4 regions of the Arthrobacter sp. PAMC25284 genome follow, and region 1 is predicted to be linked to each of the others. Evidence: riboswitches for the same ligand, from Rfam matches in the RefSeq annotation. Region 1 holds a riboswitch; each other region holds the start of a gene.

Region 1 (5,279 bases):
GCTCCGACGAGTCCGAGCGCGACGGCGCCCCAGATCCCGAGGCCGCCTTCCCAGATCCGCAGCGCACCCCAGGGGTCACGGCCGGGGCCGAAGTAGAGCTGGTTGTCGGTGATGACGTGGTAGAGCCGGCCACCGACAATGCCGAAAGGCACCGCCCACGTCACGATGTCCAGGGTTTGAGAGGTGGTGCCGCCACGTTCACGCAGCCGGCGGGCGGTCAGCCAGACGCCGGCGACGATGCCGGCCAGGATGCAGAGGGCATAGAAACGGATGGTCAACGGCCCGAGCTGTAAAGCGCTGGCGACGGGAGAGGGGAAGAACAGTTCCGTAGCGACAGGGATGTTCATGATGTGGCTCCCTTATTTGATGTAGGAGAAGACGCCCATCATGCCGCGTTCGGCATGGTAGGCGTTGTGGCAGTGGGTGAGCCATTGGCCGGGGTTGTCGGCGTCGAAGATCGCCGTACCGGCGACGGACAAGCTAAGTAAGCGGCGCCGGCCCAGGTGCTGATTGGTGAAGCTGTTCACATGAGGTCCTTCGATGCAGACCGAAGCTGGCACGCCTGGCCATACGGGAAGTAAAAGGAGCGGGAAAGGCCGGAGGACTATTCCGCGCCATAGGGCCGGAACGTCGCCCCGCCGTCGGTCGACTTCACCAGCCCGGAGGAAGTGGCCGCCCACACCTGAAGCGTCCCGTCCGACGCCGACGCCGACGTCGCCGCGATCGCCTGAACCTCGCCGGTGACCGTCCCCGTCTGTGTCCAGGACACGCCCGCATCGGGGGAGTGGTACACGGATCCGTCGGGTGCGACGCCCACGGCCTCGCCGGCGCCGGCGAAGGCAACGAACTGGATCACGGGGCCCGACGCATTCAACTCCCACGTGGTGCCGCCGTCGGTGGAGCGCTGGACACCGTCACGGGTGGTGGCCAGAACGGTGTCACTGTCCGGGTGCCCGGCCAGCACTGCCGGCGTGAAGTCCGCGGCGACAGTCTGCCACGTGCTGCCGTTCGCGCTGGTCCGCATCGTCCCGTCGAACGCGACAATGCCGGACTTCGTGGCGGCGAGGGCGTGAAAGTCGGATTCCTTCTGCCGAGAGAGCTGCTGCCAGGTCCTGCCGCCGTCGGTGGTCTTGATCAGCCCCAACGGGTTGGGCAGGTCCGACCCCGCGCCTGGGTGACCCGAGGCATAGAAGACGTCCGGGTCCATGGTCGCGGTGAACCCCATGTAGTCGTTGGTCGGTCCGATTTTGACCGCAGGGCTGCCAGAGACGTCGAATAACCCTTCGTGGGTGGCCAGGAGTACCTGGCCGGTTTCGCCGTTGACGCTCAGCCCATGGACATGAGCGCTCGGCAACCCGGACACGGCTGCTGCTGCAGAGGTGTCTGATCCGGTGCCGGGACGCGAATCAGTGGCTGCCGGAGTGCAGGCGGAGAGAACAAGAATCGAGGCGGCTGCCGCGACAGTGAGGGCCGCAGCATGGGGTCGCCGGCGGAGGAAGAAAGGCATGGAGGGCTCCAAACAGGGGATAAGGAAAGTGGGATGCCGCGCCGGTCACGCTTGGTGCCGGCGCGGCTGCGGCGCCGGCTAGAGGGAACCGAGCAGTGTCTGCATTTCCTGGATTTCAGCTTCCTGGGACGTGATGATCTCCTTGCTCAAGGCGAGCGCGTCGGCGTTTTGGCCGTCGGATTCCTCCGTCTTTGCCATCATCACGGCCCCCTGGTGGTGCGCGATCATCTGCGTCAGGAACAGCCTGGACGCGTCAGTTCCCTGTGCGGCCTTGAGCTTGTCCAGGTCGCTCTGGCTCATCATGCCGGTCATACCGTGCCCGGCGTCCATCTGTTCGGGTTCGTTCCACGTCTTCAGCCACCCGGTCATGGTGCCGATTTCCGGGGGCCTGGGCGGCTTTGATCTTGTTGGCGAGCTCCGTGACCTGCGGATCGATGTCCTGTTTCTGGAGGATGATGTCGCTCATCTCCACGGCCTGGCTGTGGTGCGGGATCATGCCCTGAACGAACATCGTGTCGGCCGCGTTGTTAGTCACGGTATCCAGCGGGGCTGCGGTGGCCGGCATGTCGGAGCTGCCGTGGTTCATGCCCGGCATGCTGCTGTCGGCAGCACCGGTCCCGGCCGAGCAACCGGTCAGGGCCAGGGCGGCCGCGAACAGGGTGGCGGAAATAGTCATAGATTTCTTCATGGGAATGCGGGTCCTTCAGGATCGTTGCGGGGACAAGCCGGGCGGGTATGGTCACCGGCCAGCGAATCACGCCCGGGCAAGGGGCGTGTAAACGGCGCGTGCGCGCCGGGGATAGCGAAGCATGTTCGCGCCGGAGCAAGGCGGCGCGGCGCAGCCCGTTTACGTCCGGCTGATGCAAAGGTCCCCGGGGGACGGAGTCCTGGTCGGATGCACGTAGGCGGTAAAGTCCGGTTGACGGCTACCGCGGGCTACGTCACCGAAGGGGGTGCTGCCGGGCACCGGGGCCGACATTGCGGCGGTTCCGGGCAGCGGCATGCAGGCCGCCTCCATCGCCGCCATCTCGGCGCACCCTCCCTGTCCAACGCATGAAAGTCCAGACCCGGATGGTGCCGGGAGCGACGTCGATTCGGCTGGGGCAGGGCCGGCAACTAGGCCGGCGCCGGTTCCGATGGCGTGGCCGCTGTGGCCAGCTGCCGGCGCGTGGGCCGCGGGAAGTGCTTGCGCGGTGTGGGCAGCCCCGGATGCCGCCATAGGGTGGGCACCGGCAATAATGTGCATCCCGAATATTCCGGCGACTAGGGCAAGCAGGGAGGCCAGCAAGCCGACTCGGCGAAGGAACGCCGAAGTACGGCTGATCAGGGCAACGGACATCAGGTTTCCTCCTTCCAGCCGAAATTGACTCACTCAAGCGTACCCGCGGGACGGTCCGGTTGCCCCACGAGATCTAACGCGGGCCGCGCCCATTCAGTTCCAACCGTACCTTCCGGCGCTGGGCGTTACCTTTCCCGCAGGGTGATCGGACGACGTGATGATTATACCCCCATGGGGTATACGTGCACAACGGCTTGCGTGGCCTCTGTCCAGGGGGTCGGCGTCGTTATCCGAATGTGACATCCGCGGAAAATCCGACTACGGTCGAATACGTGCCGGTGTTCATCGAGGCTGGCACCTCCGAGCAAATTGCCTAACTCTGCCGCTGCCCGGGGTCCGATTGCTACATCGTCTGGCAGAGACGGGGAAACCACGTTTGGCTGGCCTTAGCGCCGGCCTTGGGGTGAAGCCGTGCCCTTGCAGTAGGAGCAGCATTGCGCTCCTGCAGGTCACGGCCGGGTGTCTCCCATCCGAATCCGACAGCTAACCCCGCAGGCACAGGGAGAGGTTCCTTCATGTCCGCACGAAAAATTTCCGGGCGCCGTCGCGCCGTCACCGTCCACACCAACCCCCTCGCTGTATTCTCCAAAGCTCTCGCCGACAACGCCGGGGGAGCAGGGCGGCAGGCCGCCGTCGTTGTGGCCGCCTCTGGCCTCGTGCTGAGCGGCGGCATGGCGGCCCAAGCCGCAGAAACGCCCGTCAAGCGGAACTCGGCCTCCGTTTCGAGCCTCGAAGTGACCGGCCAGGTGCAGGCGCCGCTCAACGCCGACTCGTCCGTCGCGATTTCGTTTGACCGCACCGCGGTCAGCACCACGCCGGCACCTGTTGTTGAAGCGCCAAAGCCGGCAGCCGCAGCGCCCGCTCCGCAGGCCACGGCGGCCGCTGCAGTTCAGGCGGCCCCGCGGGTAACCGTCCAGTCGAAGGGCCAGGTCGCGGCTGCCGCGGCCGCTCCGGCCGCAGCCCCGGCCGCAGCAAGCGGAGTCGGCGCTGCGATGGTCTCCGCCGCGTACGCCCAGTTGGGCATGATCCAGGACTGCACCGCCCTGGTTGAAAAGGCCCTTGGCGCTGCCGGCATTCCAGTGGGGGACCTGGCGCCGATGCAGTTCATGGGCTATGGCAAAGTCGTCGGCAACGCGCAGCCCGGCGACATGGTAATCCAACCCGGCCACATCGGCATCTACGTCGGCAACGGCCAGGTGCTGAGCTCCGGCATGAACGGCAAGAACCAGACTGTTGTGCACCCGCTGTCCTGGCTGACCGCCACCGGGCCTGTCACGTTTGTCCGCGCGGGCGCCTGAGTACGCACCCGCCTCAGCACCCAGCCACATGAGGGCCGGTAAACCGCTGCCTTGGGGGTGGCGGCTCACCGGCCCTTGGTGTGTCACTGGCACCGGGATGCCCGCAGCCCACGCCGGACGCGGCGATAGCCAGCCAGTACTGCAGGGAAGTACGGGCAGTCCGACATCGTCAGCCGTCAGGTCATCGGCGAGAACGGGTCTTCGATTTCGCAGGTCCGGTTCGTCATTCCGGGGTGGTCCGGATGGTCGTCCGGTGCACGAGCCGATTGAAGCCTGGGCGGAGCGCCTGCGATGATGGGCCGCGGCGTCGCAAAGCGGCACCTTCGGCCCCCGAATCAGATATATGCCACGACGGGCAAAATCAGCTACGACCGCGCTAACCGCTCCTGTTCGACGGTTGACAGGGGTCTCCGCCCGGATCGCACTGCGGGCTATGCGTGACCCAACCCTATATGTTTTAGGGCCCCGTGGCGGTTTTATTTGAACGCTCGGTGTCGCATTCCCAAGCCTTGCATTCCCAGGCTTTGCATTGTCTGGCGTGGCATATTCTTCGAGGCACCTGGGTTTCGAGACACTGTGTCAACAAAAACCGGGGCAGTCCCATCTCACTATTGGGCACAGCCCATTCGTATTTCGTTCGCGGGGCCGTCGTCGCTTCCTGCCCAGACGACACCGCCTCCTCCAGAGCAGGGCATCACTTCGAACGCCAGGCCATTACGCTGGGCCCGCAGGTGGCGCCCGTCGTCCTCGACCACTTCCCAGCCCGCCGCTGGCAACGCTGCACGATAGTGCTGCAACACGTCGATGTCTTCTGAGAGCACTAGCCGGCGTTCACAGCCGCCGACACCATTTACGCCGCCACCGTTGAACAGCCCGATGTGACTGATGGAGTCGAACGCCCGCTGGGCCTCACGATCTGCAGTGGCCATGGGCTCTGCCGAGCCCTCGCTCACGCATTGCGGAGTGGAGCCGAACTGCGCCTCAGTCTTCCGCTGCAGTGCCGCGGGGGTGACGGCGAGCATGCCGAGCAGCATGAGAACCAGAATGGCCATGGCCGTCAGCCGCATCCACAGTCGCGGCGCGAGCACCAAGCCGACAATGGCAACCACCGCGACCAGACCGAGTGCGAGTCCGG
Region 2 (5,279 bases), 1.3 Mb from region 1:
GGGACTTTCCCTTTGTCGGGGAGCATCTCATCGAGCGATGCAGGCTCTTCCTCCTCATCGCGCTGGGCGACACGATCCTCGTTTCCGGCTCCAGCCTGGTCGGGGCCAAGCTGGACGTGCCCGCAGTCGTCGCCACCGGCGTGGCGATCATCGGCACCATTGCGCTGTGGTGGAGCTACTTCCGCCGCTCCGAGGGGGTCACGATGGAGACGCTGAAGAAGAGCTCAGACCCGGCCCGGCTTAGCCGTATGGCCATCTACGCGCTGATGGGCATGGTGGCGGGCCTGATCCTGGCGGCCGTTGGCGACGAGATCGCGATTGCCCACCCGCTGGAGCAGACCGATGTATTTACCAACCTGATGATCTTCGGCGGCCCCGCCACATTTGTCCTCGCCCAGGGCTGGTACCTGTGGCGGGTTGACGGGGATCTGCCGGCGTCCCGGCCCGTGGCGTTCCTCACGCTGGCCATCCTCACCGTGGCGACCCTGCCGCTGCCGAAACTCGGCGCGGCGGCCCTCAGCGTGCTGGTACTCGTCGCCATGGCGATCGCCGACAGCATCAAGGCCCACCGCGAAGGCGACCGGGACGAAGTTGCCAACCACTAAGGTTCAACAAGAAATCTGACAGCGACGATACCTTCACACTGTCCGTCCCATCATCAAGCGACAATCGTGAATTCGAGCCCGGCGCTGGCCTGCAGGCGCCGCAGCAGCGCCGTCCCCATCGCTGCTCCCGGGGTCCAGACCCCGCCCGCAGTTTCCTTGCGGTCCACGTCCTGCAGCAGGCACAGTGCGCTCTCGCTGATCATCTTCGACGTTGATCCGTAGCCGGGGTCTGCATCACCCCTGACCCGGGCCCGCAGCTCGGTGCCGTCGGTCGTCTCGCCAATGAACAGCAGTTCGTAGCTCCCGCTTTCGCGCTCCCGCGCATCCGGCCCCATGCCCGGCCTGGGCAGCACGAAGCGCTGCAGCAGTTTGCGTGACGGGGCAAAGCCGAGCAGCCGCTCCTGCAGCCGGTTCGTCAGCGCCATCCGGCGGGCGCGTGCCTTGCCGCTTTCGCCGCCGCCGGTCAGCATGCGTTCGTCGTAGACGAAGTCCCGGCCCCAGGGGTGGCCGCGAAGCGCATTGGTGCGGTGCACGTTTTTGGTGTTAATCGGCGCCATCAGAAAGGGCGCCGTCCAGCCGCCGGCCGCGTCGTCATACTCGGCCCCAGCGCTGTCAGGCTGCGCCGGGCCGCGAAAACCCGGCGTCAGCGCGAACGGGTCTGCCATGGTGCGCGCCGCGGCGGGATCGCGCCGCAGCTGCTCGACAGTGGCCAGCGCGCTGGCGATCGTGCCGCCTGAGAGCCCACCCTGAATCGCGCACACGCGGCCACGCACGCGCACCAGCGGCTCGCCGAAACGGTGCATCGCCTGGTTTTGCAGAAACATAACGCCGAGGTCAAAGGGAATCGAATCGAAGCCGCAGGAGAATACGATCCGCGCGCCGCTCGCCGACGCCGGAGCCTGCAATCGCGGGATCATGGCCGCCATCCACACCGGCTCGCCGCAGAGATCGACGTAGTCGGTGCCGGCAGCAGCGCAGGCGGCCACCAGTGCCTCGCCGTGGCGCTGATAGGGGCCGACAGTGCTGAGCACGGCGCGCGTGCGTGCCGCCAGCCCGGTCATGGTGTCCGGGTCCGCCGCATTGGCGCTCAGCAGCGGCAGCCCCGGATCTGCGCCGATCGCGTCACGTACCGCCGCCAACCGCACCGGATCGCGGCCGGCCAGGGCCCAACGAAGCGTGTTGCCGGTGCCATAGGTGCGCTGAAGGTATTCGGCCACGAGACGGCCGGTAAAGCCCGTGGCACCGAAAACGATGAGGTCGAGGGGCTGGTTCATAGGCCGGGGCTCTGTTCCGGTGGGAGTCGTGGGAGTCGTGGGAGTCGTGCCGTTGGGCCGGGACTAACCAGGCCCGTCCGATGCTCCTGTGGGCACCTTGCCCCGGCGTCGTTCCACCACCGCGTAGGCCCTGCCGTCCAGATACTCCCAGTCGGTGACCACCATAAATCCCATCGCGTCCGCCCGGTCGTTGAGGACATGGGCATCAAAGCCGCCGTCGCGGGGCTCGGCATCCCAGGTTCCCACATGAACTTCCCGGTCCTCCAGGATCAGCATCTCGGTATTGACGTTGAAGTCCTCCCGAGGCTGGGCACTCAACTGGCAGATGGCGACGCAGGGACTGGGCATTTGGGGCCTCCGGTACCGGGACGGGCTGATGGCACCATCCTATGCCAGGGACCCGGCAGTCCCAGGGCGTTTGCCTACGATACAAATCGAGTTGATAACGACCGCCACGCCGTTCGTTACCCTAATGTGACAATAGGCCTCCGGGTCGGTATTGTAGTTATCAGCCCGTTATCTTCTTTTCGGGCGCTCCCCAGCCGATTGCCTAACTCTGCCGCGGCCGCGGGGACATCCAGAACCAACGTCCGGCAGAGACGGGGAAACCACTTCCGACCCGCCACCTGGCCGGTCTTGGGGTGAAGCCGCACAGTGCCCGCATGACGGGCCCAGACGCGGCCGGGTGCCTCCCATCCGAATCCGACAGCTCACCTCGCAGGCATTGGGAGAGGTTACAGCTATGTCTTCAATCAATACTTTCGCGCGCCAAGCCGCCGTTCTCGCCGCTGCATCGGGCATGATCCTGGCCAGCGGAATTGCAGCCAACGCCGCCGGCGCCCCCGCCGAGCAGGCCGCCGCCCCGGCCTCGACCCTTAATCTTGCGACCCAGGTCGCAGCACCCGTTAGTGCTGATTCAACGGTCCAGATCAGCTTCGAACGCCCCGCCGTCGCCTCCACGGCGGCACCCGTCGTTGAACAGCCCAAGCCTGTGGCAGCAGCTCCGGCCGCCCCCGTTCGGGCGGCCGCTCCGAAGGCGGCAGTAGCAATTCAGGCAGCCCCGGCCGCTGCTCCGGCTGCAGCCCCGGCAGGCGGCCGCAACGCGACGATGCTCGCCGCTGCTTATGGCCAGCTGGGAATGACCCAGGACTGCACTGTCCTGGTGGAAAGGGCTCTTGGTGCAGCCGGAAAGCCGGTCGGCGATCTCGGTCCCCGCCAGTTCCTGAACCACGGCACCGTCGTCGGCGATCCCCAGCCCGGTGACATGGTCGTCCAGTCCGGCCACGTGGGGATTTACGCCGGGAACGGCCAGGTCATCAGCAGTGGCATGAACGGTGCCAACCAGACTGTTGTGCACCCGCTGTCCTGGCTCACCGCCACCGGCGGCGTGACGTTCGTCCGCGCCTAAGCAGCGCAGCAGCACGGAGCCGTTGCCAAAAGTCCGGACCTCGAGTGGCCGGAGGCTGGTCCGGACCGACGCGTCCCTGAGCAGGGGACTTCCCGCTCCCGGCAGCACCGGATGGATGTAAAGCCAGCACTCACCGATCAGGCCCATCCGCCGGAACGCGCCCCAAGATGCCCCTCCAGAACACGGCGCCGGGGGAAATTCTGCCCGAGAATCCTTGGGCCCGGGCCAATAGGCGGGGCGGACTACAGGATTTCCAAGGGTTGGGCTCTTGCAGGCGTTTCTCTTCGGATGCAGAATGCAGGGACCCTAGTGGCCCCCCGCGGCCAGATACTTGGGGGGAGAGATCATGCCTGCAAAGCACTCCATCCGGCAACCTGCGGTTCAGCCCAACGATCTGCCCGGGCGCCATGCCCGCGGCAGTCACATGGAGGGCGCCCGGCACCTGTCCGCCGGCGTTCAACCCGCTGCCCAGCGCACATCAATTCGTCCGGCCGCACTGCGGCCGCGGATGCTGCTCGCCGTCCTCACCGCGCTGACCCTGCTCACCGCCAGCACCGTGTACGCAACGGTCCAGGCCGGACCGGCGCCGGCGGGCAGGTCCAGTGCGGCGCCAGAGTCCGGCTCCGGCGCAATGTCCGCCGCCGGCACCGACGCGCGCCCGCCAGCCTTCGTTCTGCCGCGCACGGCAACTGCCCCCGCCCCGGCCGTTTTTCCGCAGGTCACACCCGGCGTGGTGGTCCCTTCCGGTCCTGCGGGTCCGGGACCTATGAACACGGCCACGACGGCGCCCGCTGAGGATCCCAGCCCCCGGGACGGCGACGTTATACCCGCACGCGCGGTGACGCCGATAGGCCCCCAGCTGGAGGAACGGATCAATGCCATCATCGCGGCCAACACTTCCTATGACCTGGGAATTGCCCTGATCGATGTCTCGGACGACGCCATCGACGATGCTGTTCATGAGTACGGGGTTCCGTCCGGGTTCGTGGCTGCCAGCACGGGCAAGATCCTCGCCGCGGCCGCCTTGTACCACCGGGTTGAATCCGGTCAGGGGGCGCTGACGGACCGGCTGGGTTCTTCCACCGCAGGCGTACAGATCCGCCAAATGGTCCAGCAGAGCAACAACGACTCGTGGGCCTTGATCCTCGGCGTCCTCGGAAAGCAGGGCCTGCGTGACTACGCCGCCGGCCTCGGCATCGACTATGACCGCAGCGTGAACGCCCTGACGCCGGCGGACATGGCCCGGATCCTCGCCCTGCTGCATCGGGGGGATCTCCTGAACCCGCAGAACACCGCGCAACTGCTGTCCTACATGCAGAACACCAACTACGAAACGTTGATCCCCGCCGCGGTCCCGCCCGGCGTCGCGGTCTTCCACAAATACGGTCTGCTCTCCGCGAACCTGCATGACGCGGCCATCCTGGCCCAGGAGGGCAGGGCCTTCGTCCTGGTGGTTTACACCCGTGGCCGGGGCCTGTCCGATATGGACGCCCGGGCCGCTGTCATCAGGGAAGTAGCCGCGGTGGTATCCGATGCACTGTTCTGAGGCCGGAGCGAAAACCGTATGCGATGCAGTCGGGCGATTCCGCTTCCTGGCGGACCTACGTACGCTGGGGAGGGGAGGTGAATACCATGAAAGCAGCTCCAGGAGACCGCATCATCATCCGCGGCACCACAGTCGAGTCAGCGGACAGGCACGGACAGATCCTTGAAGTCCGGGGTGAGGACGGCACACCGCCGTACTACGTCCGGTTCGACGACGGCCACGAGACCATCCTGTTTCCCGGCGGCGACTTCGTCGTCGAAGGCAGCGGGACGGTGACCTGAACGGCCGGGCCCGCAACTGACATCTAGAAGTTCGACGAACTACCGGATCCGGAGAAGCTTCCGCCGCTGGAGCCGTAGCCGGTCGTGGAGCCGCCACCGCGGGCGCTGCTGACGCTGCTGACGCCCGAGGACAGTCCGTTGCTGAACGTCGGGACGGAGAAGAAG
Region 3 (5,279 bases), 240 kb from region 1:
GTTGAAGCAGCCGAGATCGTTGCCGGGGCAACAGAGGACTGGACTTCGAGTGTCGAAGCAGACGTGGATTCACGCTGAACGTTGGTCTCAGCAGCGTTGGCTGCGATACCGCTGGTCAGGACCATGCCGGATGCTGCAGCGATGACTGCGGCCTGGCGGCCCATGCCGCCGGCGTTGTCGCCGACAGCTTTGGCAATGACGGCGAGCGAGTTGGTCTTGGTGACCTCGGCGCGGTGACGTGCGGTTGCACGAGTAGTCATTCAGTTCTCTCTTTCGTGATCCTTGGGCCGCGCGCATTTGGGCGCAGGCTGAGGACGCTCCGGCATCTTGGGGGTACGCCGGATCGCCCCGAATGGGTTAGTTAGCGAAGGGTGTACTGCGAAGACGCGCCAAAAGCGGAAACTGCATTGAGGAAACTGTTCCGGGCGCCGGTAAGGGCAACAGCGGAACTTGGTTTCAGCGGGCTCCGAAGAGCCGCGCCAGCGCGATAGCGCGCAGTTTTGTGGCGTGTAGACACGAAAGTAGCCTCTCCCAATGCCTGCGAGGTGAGCTGTCGGATTCGGATGGGAGTCACCCGGCCGCGCAGCTTCCTGGGAAGCTTTTGCGACTTAACCCCAAGGCCTTCTTTCGAAAGCCAAAATTGGTTCCCCCGCCCCTGCCAGACGATGTCATGCGAACGGACCTTGAGCGGTGGCAGAGCTAGGCAATCCACTCAAGAGCGCCAACTTCGGAGAACTTGGCGCATGCCCGACTTTACAGGAGTGCGGATTCAATGTCACATTCAGATCACGGCGTGTCAGATGAATGCGAGAGCGACCGATCAGCTTGGCCTAGAGCCAGCCGAGCGGATCCACAACATCGCCGTTGACCATGACCTCAAAGTGGAGGTGGCACCCGGTGGAGGCGCCGGTGGTCCCGGTCAAGGCGATCAGCTCGCCTCGGGAAACTTTCTGGCCGACCTGGACCGAGGAGGACGACAGGTGGTTGTACGTCGTCTCGAGGCCGTTGCCGTGATCTACCACAACCCGGTTCCCGCCCCCGAAGGGGTGCCAGGCCGCGAAGGTTACCGTGCCGCTGGCCGCAGCGCGAACGGCTGCTCCGCACTGGATCGTGTAGTCCTGCCCGCGATGGAATTCCCCCGGGCCGCCCGTGATCGGGCTGACGCGGAAGCCAAACGGGGACGTGGCCGTCAGGAGATCCAGGGGCGCGCCAAGGCTACCGGCCGATGCCGCGGCCGTGATGCTGCCGACAGACTGGGCACTCAACAGCTGCTTCAGCTTCGAGTCCGGGTCGCCCTTAGTGGTGACGGCGGTGCGGCTGAAATCGATCTTTGCGGCGGCCTCAGCCGTAACGGCCTGGGATTCCGAAGCGGTAACGGCGGCCCCGGGGCTGGCCACCACGGGACTGGTCACCGGCACGGTCACCGTAAGAATCAGGCCGGTAGCGGCCAGGGCGATGCCGGCCTTCTGCCCAACCCCACTGGCGGCGGCAAACTCTGTTACCTGCCGGAACGGACTGCGCCGGCCCCGGCGCTCATCACGATGGGCATCACGCGGGCGGATGTCCGAAACGGCGACAGCCTGACGCGGAGCCGGGGCGGGGCCAGTCGCACGGCGGCGGCCCCTGGCGGTCTGGATGGTCAAGAAGGGTTCCTCTCTGGATGGCCTGCGGAGTTAGCTGTCGGATTCGGGTCAGAGATCAAAGACCCGGTCCGCCGTGGCACGCTTCCGGCGACCGGGAATCCGTGGATTCCGCGGTTCGGGGAGCTTGCTGCTGGCGGACTTCACCCCAAGGCCGCAAAAAGCAGCCAATAAGTGGGTCCCCCGCCCCTGCCAGAGGGAGATTCTGCGACTGATCCGCTGGCAGGGTTCGGCTTCGGATCAGGTAACGCTTTGGTATCGGTAGTAGCCACCAACTATAGGCGATTAAGCGGTTTGGTAATAAATCCGTGATATCGGCCACAAACTCAGTAGCGGGGCCGGAAGGTTCGGCAAGCGGACAGGATTAGCCGATGGCCACGAAGACATGGGCAGCCACCTCGGGCGGAAGCTCCAACGCTCCGGTGATGCCGGGAACCCGGACGGAAATGTACTCCCCGACGCGTTCCAGCGAAACAAGGGCGCCGGGACGAATCCCCCCCTCATCAAGCTGGAGCAGCAGCTCGGGTTCCACTTGAATCGGTTCGGCAAGGCGGCTGATGGTCACCCGGGAGTCCGACTGGTAACCGGCCATGGCGTCCAGCAGGTTCACGACGCCGTCGGCGCCGTCCTGCTGCGGCAGCCCGCCGAGCTCTACCAGCCCAGGGATCGGATTTCCGTAAGGCGAAACGGTCGGGTGGCTGAGCATCTCGAAGATCCGGCGCTCAACGCGCTCGCTCATCACGTGCTCCCAGCGGCAGGCTTCCTCATGGACATAGGGCCCAGTCGAGTCCGATCACATCCGCGAGCAGCCGTTCGGCGAGGCGGTGCTTGCGCATAACGCTGATGGCGCGTTTGCGGCCGGTTTCGGTCAGTTCAAGGTGACGGTCGCGTGAAACAACAACCAACCCGTCCCGCTCCATCCGGCCGATGGTCTGGGATACAGTCGGGCCCGAATGACGCAGCCGCTCGGCGATGCGGGCGCGGAGAGCCACGATGTTTTCTTCTTCGAGTTCCAAAATGGTCCGAAGATACATCTCCGTCGTATCGATCAGATCCGTCATCCTGCTCAGCTCCTCGAGCGCCGTCTTTGCATCCTACCCACCGTATCGCGGGCAGGCCGCTCCCGGCGGAATCCGCCGTACATCCGCAGCACATCCTAGTCTATTTTGAATTAGTCCGGATAATCATGTTCCCGTGGTTGCCCCGTCCGCCGCACTCCTGGCACCTGTTGGCCTCAATGACCGGACTGTGACGAACCCTTTCCGTGCTGGCTGCGGCGGTCAGGCAGAATATAGGGAGCCTTCGTTGCAGCTACGCCTGCCGAGCCACGTCCCAAGCCACGCTATGCATCAGCCGAAAATTGGAGCCACTGTGAGCGATACCAGCATCACGATTCCCGCGAACCTCCTGCCGAAGGATGGACGGTTCGGCGCCGGACCGTCCAAGGTCCGTCCGGAACAGATGGATGCCCTGGCCGCGGCATCCTCGACGCTCTTGGGCACTTCGCACCGCCAGGCCCCCGTCAAGAACTTGGTTGGTTCTGTCCGGACAGGTCTCAGCGAGTTCTTCCGCGCCCCGGACGGTTACGAAGTCGTCCTCGGCGTCGGCGGTTCCACGGCGTTCTGGGATATTGCCAGCTTCGGTCTGGTGGAGAACAAGGCACAGCACCTGTCCTTCGGCGAATTCGGTTCGAAGTTCGCCGCAGCCACCGACAAGGCTCCGTTCCTGGCGGCTTCGTCGATCATCACGTCCGAGCCCGGCACCCGTCCGTCTGCGCAGGCCGAGGCCGGCGTGGACGTCTATGCATGGCCGCAGAACGAGACGTCCACCGGCGTTGCGGCCCCGGTCCAGCGCGTTTCCGGTGCTGACGCAGGATCGCTCATGCTGGTCGATGCGACGTCGGCGGCCGGTGGCCTCGCCGTTGATGTCGCCGAAACCGATGTGTACTACTTCGCTCCGCAAAAGAACTTCGCGTCCGACGGCGGCTTGTGGCTCGGCCTGTTCTCCCCCGCCGCTCTGGAGCGGGCCGCCCGGATCAAGGCGAGCGACCGCTGGATTCCCGACTTCCTGGACCTCCAGACGGCCATTGACAACTCGCGGCTGAACCAGACCTACAACACGCCGTCGCTGGCCACCCTGGTCACCCTGGATGCCCAGGTGCAGTGGCTCAACGCCAACGGCGGTCTGGACTTCGCCGCGGCCCGGACGGCCGACTCCGCCGGGCGGATCTACCGCTGGGCCGAAGCATCCGGCTACGCGACGCCGTTCGTGGCTGCTGCCGAAGAGCGCTCCAACGTCATTGCGACCATCGACTTCGATGAATCGGTGGATGCCTCGGCCATCGCCAAGGTGCTCCGCGCCAATGGCATCGTGGACACCGAGCCCTACCGCAAACTGGGACGCAACCAGCTCCGTATCGCCACCTTCGTGGCGATCGACCCCAACGATGTGTCGGCGCTGCTGGACTGCATCGACTTCGTCGTGGGTGAGCTCAGGAAGTAGCATCCGCCGGACGCTGAAGCGTCACTGTTCGACGGCGTCGTCCGGGCCTTCTGCCCGGGCGGCGCCGTCGGGATTCTGGCCGGCACCTGTGCTGCGGCCCGATTCGACGCGGAAGCGGCGGCGCCCGCGGGCGCGGGCGTCGAACCGGATGCGCAGTCGCTTGGCCCTGATGATCCACAGCAGACCGATCAGGGCCGCGATCAGGCCTGACGCCGCCGCGACGGTCATGGACCAGCGCGCACCGGACACGTTAGCCACCCAGCCCACGAACGGCGCCCCGATCGGCGTACCACCCATAAAAATGGCCATGTAGAGGGCCATCACCCGGCCGCGCATCACGGGATCCGTCGTCGTTTGGACATACCCGTTGGCGCTGGTCATCATGGTGATCGCAAAGAACCCCACCGGAACCAGCGCCACACCGAACCAGAAGTAATTCGTCGCCAGGGCTGCGATGCCCGAAGCCACGCCGAAGGCTCCTGCGGCGCCAAAAATGAACCGCAGGCGCGGCCTCTTGCGGCCGGCGGACAGCAGCGCACCGGCGAGCGAGCCGATGGCCATAATCGAATTCATCAGCCCGAAAGCTTTTGCGTCGAGACCGAACTCCGAACCGACCATGGCCGCAATGAACAGCACGAAGTTCAGACCCAGGGTTCCCACAATGAAAACCGCGACGAGCACCACAACGATGTCCGGCCGGAACCGCACATAGCGCAGCCCTTCCCGGATCCGGCCCTTGCCGGGCGCCGCCCGGGGCAACTGGCGCAGCGTAGTGGCCGGAATCCGCCACAGACTCAGCAGCAGCGCCACGAAAGTCAGCGTGTTGATCAGGAAAACCCCGCCGGGGCCTACTGCGACTGTCAGGACGCCGGCCACTGCCGGGCCAATCATCCGGGCCACATTAAAGGAGGCGCTGTTGAGCGCCACCGCGTTGGGCACATAGTCGTCGGAGACCAGGTCGGAGACGAAGGCCTGGCGGACCGGGGCATCGAGAGCAGAGACCAGGCCGAGCAGCAGGGCGAAGCCGTAAACATGCCAGAGCTGCGCTGCCCCGGAGAGCACCAGGATGCCGAGGCCGGCGCTCAGCAGGGCCATCGCGGACTGGGTCAGGACGAGCAGGTGTCTGCGGTTGAAGCG
Region 4 (5,279 bases), 460 kb from region 1:
AACATCAGCGCAGCCACGGGAGTCAGTGCGAGCGCGCCTCCGGCCAGCAGTCCCGCAGCCGGGCCGGAAACCCGCTTGACCGTCAGGTACAGCAAACCGACGGCGGCGACTCCCATCAGCGCCTGCGGAATGAGCAGGCTCAAGGGCGAAAAGCCGAAGATCCGGCCGGCGAGGGCGGGAATCCACAGCGAGGCAGGCGGCTTGTCCACGGTAATGGCGTTGCCCGGATCCAGGGAACCGAAGAGCAACGCGGTCCAGTCCTTGGTTCCGGCCTGGACGGCTGCCGCGTAGAACGAGTTGCCGTAGCCGGTGGCTTCCAAATTCCACAGGTAAAGAACCGCGGTGAGGGCCAGCATCAGGGCAGCCGAGGGCCGGACCCAGCGCGGCTGGTGTCCGAAAAGCAGACGGTCCCGGCGGCTTGCCGGTACGGCGTGACGTGCGGTGGAGCGCGGCTCCGGGGCGGTGGCCGGGGCCCCGGACGGGCTGCCGGCAGTGGGGTTGATGGTCGCGGTCATTTACTTGGCCGTTTCTGTCTGAAGGTTGGAAGTGTCAACGGCGCCTGGGGTCAGGCCAGCGGTGGCTGGGGCCGGGGCGGCGACTGTGGCGGGGAGGCGGCCCCGGCGGACGAAGACCACGTGCCGGAACAGCAGGAATTTGATGGCGGTAGCGGCCAGATTGGCCGCGGTGACGGTGGCGATCTCCACCCAGGGGGCCGGCGCCGCAGGGAACCCATGCAGCACGGCGAGGGCTCCGGAGGTCAGAGCCAGCCCGATGCCGAACACGAGCAAGCCTTCGAAGTGGTGGCGTGCCGCTTCCGAGCGGCCCTCGATGCCGAAAGTGAAGCGCCGGTTGGCAGCGGTATTGGCGACAGCGGTGATGAGCAGGGCCAGGAAGTTGGCCAGTTGCGGGTCCATGAGGCCACGGCAGATGAGAAAAATTCCGAGGTACGCCACCGTGGAGGCGATTCCGATGCTGCCAAAGCGGATCAATTGCCCGAACAGGCTGCCGCCGGGGCTTTGTTCCTGTGGTCGGGAGGCCGCCGGGAGCGGACCTCGGGCGAGGGCGGCACGGAGTTCGTCGACAGGGATACGTCCGGAGACAAGGTCCCGGCTCAGCCTGGCCATACCGCGCAGGTCGGCCACGGCCGTCTGGACGATGTCGACGCTGGAATCGGGATCATCGGTCCAGTCCACCGGAACCTCGTGGACGCGCAGCCCGCATTTTTCGGCCAGGACCAGCAGTTCGGTATCGAAGAACCAGGCGTTGTCCAGCGTGTGCGGGAGCAGTTGGCGGGCGACGTCTGCCCGGATGGCTTTGAAGCCGCACTGGGCGTCGCTGAAGTGCGCCCCCATGAGGGACTGGAGCAGGAAATTGTAGCTGCGGGAAATGAACTCCCGCTTGGGGCCCCGGACTACCCGGGAGTTGCGGGTGAGGCGGGTTCCAATGGCGAGGTCCGAGTGTCCGGAAATGAGGGGGGCCAGCAAGGGGCACAAGGCTGCAAGATCGGTGGAGAGATCCACGTCCATGTAGGCCAGGACGGGAGAGGGTGAGACGAGCCATACCTTGCGCAACGCGTTTCCGCGGCCTTTTTCGGCCAGATGGACTACGGCGACCTCCCGAAGTTCCCGGGCCACGCGTTCAGCGGCCTCGAGGGTGCCGTCCGTGCTGGCGTTATCGGCCACCGTAATCCGGAAAGAGTGGGGGAAGGTGCTCCGCAGGTAAGCGTGCAGCCGGCGCAGGCAGGCCTCCAGGTCCCGCTCTTCGTTGTAGACAGGAATTGTCACGTCGAGGACCGGCACCGTCGTGCGGGTGTCAATGGGGGAGCGGCGGTTGCCGGGGACCGTATCAAAAGCGGTAGCTGTTGCGGCGAATTCCGAAGCCGGCCCGGCGGGCGTCGCTGCGGGCTGGGGCAGTGTTCCTGTGGCCTGGTCCGTGAATGTCATACCCCAACAGTGCTGCCGGGACCTATAACCGTCTTAGGGCCAACCTGTGTGCCCGCTGTGCAAGAAGGGAAGACCCCGAACCGGACGGTTCGGGGCCTTCCGGGCGGGCTTCGTGGTGCCGGCTCAGTACCAGTTGTTGGCGTAGTGGAAGTTCAACGCACCGCACGGGGAACCGTAGCGCTGCTTGATGTAGTTCAGGCCCCAGTTGATTTGGGTCCGGTAATTGGTCAGGTAGTCCGTGCCTGCGCTCGCCATCTTCTCGGCGGGCAGGGACTGGACTATGCCGTAGGCGCCGCTGCTCGGGTTCTTGGCCGTTGTCCTCCAGTCGGATTCCTTGGTCCAAAGCTTCTGCAGGCAGGGCATTTGGCCGGCGTCCCAGCCGTAGCCGCCCAGATTGGCGGCGGCGTAGGCCTGTGCCCCGGCAGGGTCATCGACGGCCACGGCCATGGGTGCCGGGGCGGGGGCGGGTGCCGGTGCTGAAGCGGGTGCTGGTGCTGGGGCTGGAGCGGCTGCCACCTCATCTGCCTCCGTCGGCGGCGTCTCGGACTCCTCAGTCGCGGCCGGGCTGGCGTCTGCGCCGCCGGGGGTGTCCGTTGCCGGAATTTCTTCCGGGCCGGCGTCGACGGGCTCAGTGTCCTGCACTGTCTCGAAGTCCAGCTTCGGCAGCGGATTGGCGCTCAGGGCGGATGCCTGCAGGCTCGTGTCGCTGACGGTTGGCATGCCGCCTGTGCCGGTTGCCTGTCCTGCAGCGCCGACACCAACCAGTACTGCGCAGGCTGCTGCGGCGACGGCCGCGCGTCGGCCGGCCGTTCCTAGTCCAGCTGCCAACCGCGACCGCGCCGAAGCCGGAGTGGCCTGGTCGGTACGGTGCCGCGGGGCCTCGGAAAGGGTTTCTGTCGGGTCGCTTTCGGGGCGCGGTTTTGCCGTGGATCTCGTCATTTTGGCCTCTCAACACCGGCGGAGTTAGCTGTCGGGTTCGGATGAGGTCATCCGGCCGCACGGAAACTCACGTGTCGGCTTCACCCCAGGGCGTGGGTGCGCTGTGCCCGGGAACTTTGGGTTCCCCGCCTCTGCCTGGTCCAGCGGAATCCGGGAAGCGGCAGAGCTTGGCGTCCATCCGGATATGCGGCTCCAGGGGGGCGGCCGCACCCTAAAAACGGTACAGCACACTCGGGATTAAGTCACATTTTGATAACGAAGCGCACGACGGCGGTGCGTCGCCTTGCCCGCCGGCTGGTCCGTCGGCGTCCACTTCGACGGTTCAGTTCACGCTCGACGTCGCGACGGTATCTATCAAGCTGTTTGTGACAGCTGGTTGGTTTCTTTGTAGTTGATGCCGGCGTGGCCGGGGGCGCCGGGCGCTGTCGGTTTGCGGCGGTACCTGTGGGGGTTGCGTGCGTGGCAGGCGTCCAGTGTTGCCTGCCGTTGCCTGCGGGCCTGTTCGACGAGCCCGTGGTGGACGGTGTCCGGCGTGTAGTAGTTCAGGCCGCTGTGGCGGTGGTTGGCGTTGTAGTCCGCCAGGAACGCGGCCATGTGGGCCCGGGCGTGCTGGAGATCCTGGAACCGTGGGGGGAAGTCGAGGTCATATTTGACCGTCTTGAACAGGGATTCCGAGTAGGGGTTGTCGTTGGAAACCCGCGGGCGGGAGTAGGAGAGTTCGATGCCCAGAGACCGGGCGAGGTCCAAGGTCGTGCCGGCGCGCATCGGGCCCCCGTTATCGGCATGCAGCACCGCGGGGCGCTGCCGGTTTCCCGCGACCGCGTCCCTGATGAGAGCGGCCGCCAGGGCCGCTGTTTCTCCGTGTTCGACCCGGTGCCCAACGACCTTGCGGGAGTAGACGTCGATGATTGTGTAGAGCTTGTACGTGTGTTTGCCGGAGCCGTGGAGCATGGTGATGTCCCAGCTCCAGAGCTGGTTCGGGGCCGTCGCGACCAGGACCGGCTTGACCCGTCCCGGGCCCGTGCCGCCGCGTAGTGCGCGGCGGTCCCCGTTCTGCCCGTGCGCGGCGACGATCCGGTGGGCTGCCGCAATCGAGAAGGAGCAGTACCCGGCGTCGAGCATCCGATAATAGGCCTGGGTGACCGAGAGATTCCCGTAGTCCTCGGAGTTGAGCAGCTCCATGAACTCCTCAGCCTCGGCCGTGGTGATCCGGTTCGGGTAAGCCCGGTCACGGCGCGGCACGGTGACCCCTGCCGGGACAGGAGGACTCAGATGCCGGTACCAGGTGGTGCGGTGGAGGCCCAGCAGGGCGCAGGTCTTCACCGCTGACCAGCCCGCCGTGATCAGATTGCCGGCGAAGGTCAGGGCGATGTCTTTCCAGACTTTGGCACCAACCACTCCGGCCGGCCCGGCTCCGGTTCTTCCAGCACCGGATCGGTCGCCGCCGCGCTCTTGGCCATGGCGTCCAAGAGCGCGGAAGCTTTTCCCAGAATGTCCACCGCCGCCTCGGCCCGGGCCAGCTTGGCCTTGAGGATCTCGTTCTCCTTCAACACCCGCTTAAGCTGCTGTTTGTCGCCTGCGTTCAACCGCTGGTCCTCGTTCCCTTGCTTGATGCTGGACCTCAGCTCCCCGGCCTCGCGTTGCTGGACCCAGAGCCGGACGGTGTTATCGCCGATACCCACAGCCCGGCAGAACGCGATCCGGGACCCACGCTCCAGGCACTTCTCGTACTCATCCAGAATCGCGTGCTTTTGCTCGAGAGTGAAGTGGCTCCTCCCGGAGCGACGGACAGGGACAACAAAATCCATGACGGACCTTTCCCCGCCCCCGTGATCAGGCCGAGCCGACAGAGAACCTGTCACACAACAGCCTGACACACAGGGGCGATTCGTCGTGTGGGCAGGGAACCATCGAAACGGCGCCCGGGAGCCATTGCTACAGCCCGTGCTACGGCCAGGCTTAGGGCGCCGCAGGCAGGCGAACGGCGAATTCCGTCCGGCCCGGCCGGGACGTCACGCTGACGGACCCGCCGTGGGCCGCCACGATCGACTGCACAATAGACAATCCCAGCCCGCTGGTCCCTTCGGCGGTCGGCGCTGTCGGGGCAGCGGCGGGAATGGTCACGGGGTTCTTTCGGGAGGCATCCGCACGCGCGAAGCGGGCAAAAACCCGGTCAATGAAGTCGGGTGCGATGCCGCCGCCGTCGTCCGTAACGGTCAACACGGCGCTGCCGTCGGCTGATCTCATCATTCCGGTGGCCACCGTTGTCCCCGGCGGCGTATGTTTCCGGGCGTTTGACAACAGATTGGCCAGCACCTGGTGAAGTTGCGTGGCATCGCCCCGGACCACCACCGGTTCCTTCGGTAACTCAAGCTGCCAGATATGGTCGGGGGCCAT

What was found. Region 1 has a riboswitch for cyclic di-AMP ahead of KY499_RS07520 (NlpC/P60 family protein). Riboswitches for the same ligand answer to the same signal wherever they lie in the genome.
Region 2: another riboswitch for cyclic di-AMP. It lies ahead of KY499_RS01315 (NlpC/P60 family protein); the one in region 1 lies ahead of KY499_RS07520 (NlpC/P60 family protein).
Region 3: another riboswitch for cyclic di-AMP. It lies ahead of KY499_RS08590 (M23 family metallopeptidase); the one in region 1 lies ahead of KY499_RS07520 (NlpC/P60 family protein).
Region 4: another riboswitch for cyclic di-AMP. It lies ahead of KY499_RS09635 (hypothetical protein); the one in region 1 lies ahead of KY499_RS07520 (NlpC/P60 family protein).

Annotation. Positions count from the first base shown of each region.
Region 1 is NZ_CP080382.1:1,623,385-1,628,663, reverse strand. Features, by position in the region: gene lgt (prolipoprotein diacylglyceryl transferase) at 1-347, opposite strand, end outside; gene KY499_RS18750 (multicopper oxidase domain-containing protein) at 360-527, opposite strand; gene KY499_RS07530 (F510_1955 family glycosylhydrolase) at 605-1,507, opposite strand; gene KY499_RS18545 (DUF305 domain-containing protein) at 1,586-1,837, opposite strand; gene KY499_RS07525 (DUF305 domain-containing protein) at 1,761-2,195, opposite strand; cyclic di-AMP (ydaO/yuaA leader) riboswitch at 3,147-3,358, shown strand; gene KY499_RS07520 (NlpC/P60 family protein) at 3,362-4,144, shown strand; gene KY499_RS07515 (hypothetical protein) at 4,753-5,279, opposite strand, start outside.
Region 2 is NZ_CP080382.1:274,099-279,377, forward strand. Features, by position in the region: gene KY499_RS01300 (low temperature requirement protein A) at 1-605, shown strand, start outside; gene KY499_RS01305 (trans-acting enoyl reductase family protein) at 659-1,879, opposite strand; gene KY499_RS01310 (hypothetical protein) at 1,943-2,227, opposite strand; cyclic di-AMP (ydaO/yuaA leader) riboswitch at 2,451-2,617, shown strand; gene KY499_RS01315 (NlpC/P60 family protein) at 2,622-3,287, shown strand; gene KY499_RS01320 (serine hydrolase) at 3,634-4,833, shown strand; gene KY499_RS01325 (DUF1918 domain-containing protein) at 4,920-5,114, shown strand; gene KY499_RS01330 (DUF5129 domain-containing protein) at 5,138-5,279, opposite strand, start outside.
Region 3 is NZ_CP080382.1:1,865,481-1,870,759, forward strand. Features, by position in the region: gene KY499_RS08585 (NlpC/P60 family protein) at 1-260, opposite strand, end outside; cyclic di-AMP (ydaO/yuaA leader) riboswitch at 522-681, opposite strand; gene KY499_RS08590 (M23 family metallopeptidase) at 831-1,643, opposite strand; cyclic di-AMP (ydaO/yuaA leader) riboswitch at 1,648-1,885, opposite strand; partial or broken gene KY499_RS08595 (metal-dependent transcriptional regulator) at 2,005-2,701, opposite strand; gene serC (phosphoserine transaminase) at 3,012-4,142, shown strand; gene KY499_RS08605 (MFS transporter) at 4,164-5,279, opposite strand, start outside.
Region 4 is NZ_CP080382.1:2,085,164-2,090,442, reverse strand. Features, by position in the region: gene KY499_RS09645 (glycosyltransferase family 39 protein) at 1-515, opposite strand, end outside; gene KY499_RS09640 (bifunctional glycosyltransferase family 2/GtrA family protein) at 516-1,943, opposite strand; gene KY499_RS09635 (hypothetical protein) at 2,067-2,663, opposite strand; cyclic di-AMP (ydaO/yuaA leader) riboswitch at 2,884-3,048, opposite strand; gene KY499_RS09630 (IS3 family transposase) at 3,237-4,280, opposite strand; gene KY499_RS09625 (transposase) at 4,244-4,690, opposite strand; gene KY499_RS09620 (HAMP domain-containing sensor histidine kinase) at 4,842-5,279, opposite strand, start outside.